DNA from 2 places in the Streptomyces sp. NPDC058239 genome. Region 1 is predicted to be linked to the other one. Evidence: riboswitches for the same ligand, from Rfam matches in the RefSeq annotation. Region 1 holds a riboswitch; the other holds the start of a gene.
What was found. A riboswitch is a leader RNA that binds a small molecule or an ion and turns the genes downstream of it on or off. The one in region 1 is predicted to bind cyclic di-AMP.

Region 1 (3,179 bases):
GGCTACGACGACGTCGATGGACGGCACGAGGCATCTCCTTCTGGGATATGACACTGATTGTGCAGGGTCACTTTGGCCTTGCGACAAGAGCCTAACCGGCCCGGCCCGCTCAGCCGGACGACCGCCCGCCCCCTGGGACGAAAAAGGACCCAAGAACGCACATTGCCTGACAAACGGTCAGAATTTTACTGGTCAGTAACTACAACAGTTGAACGATCACCCATAGTCGGCGTCCCTGTTCGACAGACGACACAGAGGTGACGCGTCACGCGGAAACCCCGGCCCGGCGCATACGGGGGATTGCGCGCCGGGCCGGGGTGCTCAGGGGGAGAGCCCGGACTACTTCGTCAGGTGGAGCTGCTGACCCGGGTAGATCAGGTCGGCGTCCTTGACGATGTCCTTGTTCAGCTCGAACAGCTGCTGCCAGCCGCCCTTGACCTTGTGGTCGGCGGCGATCTCGCTCAGGGAGTCGCCGGCGGCGACCTTGTACTCGCCGTCGCCCCTCTTGACCTTCTCGCCGGTCGGGGTGGTGACGGTCTTCTTCGACTCGGCCTGCGGGGCGGCGGAGCGGTCCGAGCGGGAGGCGGCCGGGGCCTCGGTGCGCTCGGCCTTCTCCGGCTGGGCCTGCTTCGGCGCGGCCGGGGTGCTCTTCTGCTCGGTGGCGTTGGAGCTGGAGGTGGAGTTCGAGGAGGAGCCGGCGTCGACGCCCGGGTCGACACCGTCATTGGTCAGGTTGCCGGCACCGGCGCAGCCCCAGGCACCCGGCCCCTGCATGTCGAGGAGCTTCTCGGCGACGGTGATCTGCTGAGCCTTGGTGGCCAGGTCGGCACGGGGGGCGTACTGCGTACCACCGGCGGCCGCCCAGCTGGACTGCGAGAACTGCAGACCGCCGTAGTAGCCGTTGCCGGTGTTGATGGACCAGTTGCCACCGGACTCGCACTGGGCGACGGCGTCCCAGGTGGCGACGGAGGCGGCGGAGGCGCCGGTCGCGCCCATCAGCGGTACGGCGACAGCGGTACCGGCGACACCGGCGAGCGTGGCGATACGGACGGCCTTGGACGGGCGGCGGTGCTTGCCCTTGCTGGAAAACAGCATGGAACTTCTCCTCACCGACGCCTACGAGGTGAGCTGTCGGGTTCGGGCCAAGTGAGTTGCCCGGTCGCACGTCCTAGCACGCGACTTCACCCCAAGCCGGTCCTGATGCGTCTCTCGACGATCGGGCCCGGCGCTTACCTGGGTCCCCCGCTCCTGCCTACGGCGCTTTACGCGTCTGTTCCCTTCGACCGACGGCAGGATTCGGCGTGACGGTCGACGGGGCCCGCGGTGCGAGCGGTTCCGACCGTAAACATACGCAACCCTCACATTCAAAGACGGACACATCGGACAATCTTCCCCTACTTGCATCTGAGGAACCGTCGTTTTCGCAGGTGGGGGCGGTGCGGAAGGGTTCCCCAGGCGCGACACGCCAGTTGACGCAAAGAGACCCATGTCTCACTTACACATAAGCGGACATAGGTCCCTGAACTACCCCAGTTTTCGAGGCTCTTTTAACCGATTTTCAGACTGTCCTCACTCGGCCTTCACATCGAGATCGAGGCTCTGGCCAGGGAGGATGAGGTCCGGATCGGAGCCGACGGCATCCTTGTTGGCCTCATAGAGCGCGGGCCAGCCACCGGCAACCTTCTGTGCGTCAGCAATCGCCCAGAGGTTGTCGCCGGGGTGCACGGTGTACGTACCGTCGGCGGCCGAAGCGCCCGCGTCGCGCGCGTCGGCGTCACCGCGGGAGGCATGGCGGCCCGACTCGCGGTCGGCGCCGTTCGCGTCCTGACTCGCTTCGGGAGCCGGTGCGCCACGGTGCTTGCCACCGACACCATCGGATGAATCGGATGAGCCGGATGAATCGGGCATCTTGGTGGACGGAGTGGCCGACGCGGTGGCGGAAGGCTTCGCGGACGTCTTGGCCTTGCCGGCCGACTTGTCGGCGCTCTTCGAACCCTTCGAGCCGCCCGTAGCGTCCGAGGCGCTGTCCGACGGCGTGGCGTCATCGGACGGGGCCGCCGACGCACCGTCAGCCTCCTCCGCGCTCTGCGTCGGCTCGGAGGAGGGCGCGGACCCCGGGTCGACACCCGGCAGCGTCCCGTCCACCGCGAGGCCGGAGATGACCGCACAGCTGGGCCACGCCTGCGGGCCCTTGTCGTCCAGGACCTTCTGGGCCACGGCTATCTGCTGCGCGCGGCTGGCGAGGTCGGCACGCGGGGCGTACGCCTCGCCGCCGTACGACTTCCAGGTCTCCTGCGAGAACTGCAGCCCGCCGTAGAAGCCGTTGCCGAGGTCGGCGCTCCACATGCCGCCGCTCTCGCACTCCGCCACCCGGTCCCAGGTCGTGGCCTCGGCCGCGTGCGCACCGGCCGCGCCGAGCAGCGGGATGGCGATGGCCGATCCGGTCACGCCCGCGGCGACGACGATGGCGGGTGCCTGACGAGGGCGACGGTGTCTGCCGTTCGCGGAGCCCATGGGGTTGCCTTCCGTGTGACTGACGAGTGACTGGTGAGTCGAACGGTGAACCTAGCGGGACTCGAACGTGTGTCACAAGTCGATGCAGCGCAGATCACGTGAAAGTCACAGAGTTGACGAAGTGTCACTTTGCGTCGGGGCGGACCCCGGCGCGAACTCCACAGGCAGAGTGCGCAGTCCACGCATGATGAGCCCACCACGCCACCGCAAATCGGTAGGTTCCACCGCAAGCCGCAGATCCGGAAGGCGCCTCATGAGCGTCGCGAGCGCGGTCTGTCCCTCCAGTCGGGCGAGCGGTGCTCCCAGGCAGTAGTGGATGCCGTGCCCGTATCCGAGGTGCTGATTGTCACGCCGTGCGAGGTCGAGCGTGTCGGGGTCCTCGAAGCGCTCCGGGTCGCGGTCGGCTGCGGCGAGTACGACGAGTACGGGGTCGCCGGCCGCGATGTCCTGCCCGCCGAGCGTCAGCGGCTCGGTGGCGAACCGCCAGGTCGCCAGCTCCACCGGGCCGTCGTACCGCAGCAGTTCCTCGATCCCGGTCTCCAGCAGATCGCTCTCCTGCGCGTCGAGGGAGTGCTGCAGCCGCTCGCGCTGCGCGGGGTTGCGCAGCAGGGCGTACACCCCGTTGCCGATGAGGTTGACCGTCGTCTCGAAGCCGGCGAAGAGCA
Region 2 (3,179 bases), on a different contig from region 1:
GCCTGCGGGAAGGTGATCTTCTCGCGCATGGAGAGCGCGTCGATCATCGCCTCGGCACGGTCGCCGATGCCGCGCTTGGGCACATTGAGGATGCGGCGCAGCGGGACGGTGTCCTCGGGGTTGGCGAGGACCCGGAGGTAGGCCAGGACGTCCCGGACCTCCTTGCGCTCGTAGAAGCGCACGCCGCCGACGACCTTGTACGGCAGTCCGACGCGGATGAAGATCTCTTCGAAGACACGGGACTGCGCGTTCGTACGGTAGAAGATCGCGACGTCGCCCGCCTTGGCATCGCCCGCGTCGGTCAGCCGGTCGATCTCGTCGGCGACGAACTGCGCCTCGTCGTGCTCGGTGTCGGCGACATAGCCGGTGATCCGGGCGCCCGTGCCGGCGTTCGTCCAGAGGTTCTTGGGGCGGCGGCTCTCGTTGCGCTCGATGACCGCGTTGGCGGCGGACAGGATCGTCTGCGTGGAGCGGTAGTTCTGCTCCAGGAGGATCGTGGTCGCGTTCGGGTAGTCCTCCTCGAACTGGAGGATGTTGCGGATGGTCGCGCCGCGGAAGGCGTAGATCGACTGGTCCGCGTCACCGACGACGCACAGCTCGGCGGGGGCGTCGCCCTCGCCGGCCGGGCCGACCAGTTCGCGCACGAGGGTGTACTGGGCGTGGTTGGTGTCCTGGTACTCGTCGACCAGGACGTGCCGGAAGCGGCGGCGGTAGTGCTCGGCGACGTCGGGGAAGGCCTGGAGCAGATGGACCGTCGTCATGATGATGTCGTCGAAGTCCAGCGCGTTGGCCTCGCGCAGCCGGGACTGGTACATCGCGTAGGCCTGGGCGAGGGTCTTCTCGAAGCCGTCCGCGGCCTGACCGGCGAAGGTCTCCTCGTCGATCAGCTCGTTCTTCAGGTTGGAGACCTTGGCCGTGAACGCCTTCGGCGGGAAGCGCTTCGGGTCGAGGTCGAGATCGCGGCAGACCAGGGCCATCAGGCGCTTGGAGTCGGCGGCGTCGTAGATCGAGAACGACGAGGTGAAGCCGAGCTTCTTCGACTCGCGGCGCAGGATGCGTACGCACGCGCTGTGGAAGGTCATGACCCACATGGCGTTGGCGCGCGGTCCGACGAGTTGCTCGACGCGCTCCTTCATCTCGCCCGCGGCCTTGTTGGTGAAGGTGATCGCCAGGATCTGGCCGGGGTGCACCCCGCGCTCGGCGAGGAGGTGGGCGATCCGGTGGGTCAGCACCCGGGTCTTTCCGGAGCCCGCCCCGGCGACGATGAGCAGCGGGGAGCCCGCGTGGACCACGGCGGCGCGCTGCTCGGTGTTCAGCCCGTCGAGGAGCGCCGCGGAGTCGATGACGGGGCGGTGCGCGCCGTCGCGGTAATACGCGTCCCTGGGCGGCGGGGACCCGTCGAATACGCCCGCGAAGAGGTCCTCCGGCACCGCTTCGGGTGCGGAGTCCTCGGGGGGCGGCGGGGGCTCTTCCTCCGAGTGCTGGAGGCCGGCCAGGAAGCTGTCGTCAAAGAGGCTGCTCATCGCTTGTCGAGTCTAGGCCGCCGCAACGACACACGACGGCCGCATGGCGAACCGCACCCGACGGCCGGGCACACAAAGACAGCGGGCACCCACGCCGCGTAAGGGAATACGGGCCGTCGTCGGCCCTCGCGACCCCCACTTCATCAAGGTCACGAAAATGTATCGGGCATATCGAACATCGACCTTCACAGCAGCACCACGGGTTGGCTAGCGTGCTCGACCGGGCGGCCCGTACCCCCTGAGGCGAGCCACGCCGAGCGGGCGCCCGCGCCGAATCCGGCCTGCCCTCACGGGAGTTCGGAACCGGGGACCCACACGCAGCACCGGGGTGAATCGGTCCTTATCCCCCACTCGGACCGTAGGGCAGCCTTCCGTTCCGCCCGAACCCGACAGCTAACCCGGTAGGCGGTCCACGGAAGGAGATGCCGGCCTTGGCGTCGCATCGCAAACCGCGCACCCGGGTGCGCACCACCACACCGGCCGTAGGGCTCACCACGGCGGCTCTGGCGTCCGTGACCCTGCTCTCCACACAGAGCGCCACGGCCGCCCCCGCCCCGAAGCCCAGCATCGAGGACGTCCAGAAGAAGGTCGACGACCTCTACCGGCAGGCGGGCACCGCGACCCAGCAGTACAACCAGGCAAAGGAAAACTCCGCCACCCAGCGCGCCAAGGTCGACGCCCTGCTGGAGGACGTGGCGAAGCGCGCCGACAAGCTCAACGACGCCCGCAGGACGCTCGGCGCCTACGCGGCCGCGCAGTACCGCACCGGCTCCATCGCACCGAGCGCCACCTTCTTCCTGGCAGACGACCCGCAGTCGTACTTCGACCAGAGCCAGCTGATGAGCCGGATGACCGGTCAGCAGCAGAAGGCGGTCACGGACTTCCGTACGCAGCAGGCCAAGGCGTCGAAGAAGCGTGCCGAAGCGGTGCAGAGCCTGGAGACGCTGACCTCGACACAGACCACGCTGCGCACCAGCAAGGAGAACGTCCAGAAGAAGCTGGGCGACGCGCGCGCGATGCTGTCGAAGCTGACTGCCGAGGAGAAGGCGCGGCTCGCGGCGCTGGAGCGCAAGAAGGAGGCGGAGGCCAAGCGCAAGGCGGAGGAGCTGGCGCAGCAGCAGGCCGCCGCCAGGGCCGAGGCGGACCGCAAGGCCGCGGAGGCCGCGAAGGAGGCGGAATCCGGCAGCGGTACGGGCACGGGCACCGGAACCGGCTCGGGCAGCAGCGCCACCACCAAGGCGGAGAAGGCCCTCGCCTTCGCCGCGGCCCAGATCGGCAAGCCGTACGTATGGGGCGCGACGGGCCCGTCCTCGTACGACTGCTCCGGGCTCACCCAGGCCGCCTGGAAGGCCGCGGGCGTCGACCTCCCGCGCACCACCTGGGACCAGGTGGAGACAGGCACCCGGATCGCGACGGCGGATCTGCAGCCGGGCGACCTCGTCTTCTTCTACGACGACATCAGCCACGTCGGCATCTACAAGGGCGACGGAATGATGATCCACGCGCCGAAGCCGGGGGCGAATGTGCGCGAGGAGTCGATCTACTACATGCCGATCTACGGCAGCGTGCGACCGTCGTAGCGGCTCACGCCCTTGCGTCTTCAGCTGCCGGACGGGCTTGGATTCCACGCCCGTCCGGCAGCGTGGGCGGCACGGG

Region 2: linked by a shared signal. The riboswitch ahead of ACFVYE_RS28580 (NlpC/P60 family protein) and the one ahead of ACFVYE_RS10435 (transglycosylase family protein) in region 1 are both predicted to bind cyclic di-AMP.

Annotation. Positions count from the first base shown of each region.
Region 1 is NZ_JBHVWS010000006.1:99,218-102,396, forward strand. Features, by position in the region: gene eno (phosphopyruvate hydratase) at 1-27, opposite strand, end outside; gene ACFVYE_RS10435 (transglycosylase family protein) at 340-1,095, opposite strand; cyclic di-AMP (ydaO/yuaA leader) riboswitch at 1,099-1,270, opposite strand; gene ACFVYE_RS10440 (transglycosylase family protein) at 1,570-2,514, opposite strand; gene ACFVYE_RS10445 (cytochrome P450) at 2,620-3,179, opposite strand, start outside.
Region 2 is NZ_JBHVWS010000031.1:88,999-92,177, reverse strand. Features, by position in the region: gene pcrA (DNA helicase PcrA) at 1-1,523, opposite strand, end outside; cyclic di-AMP (ydaO/yuaA leader) riboswitch at 1,782-1,947, shown strand; gene ACFVYE_RS28580 (NlpC/P60 family protein) at 1,946-3,103, shown strand.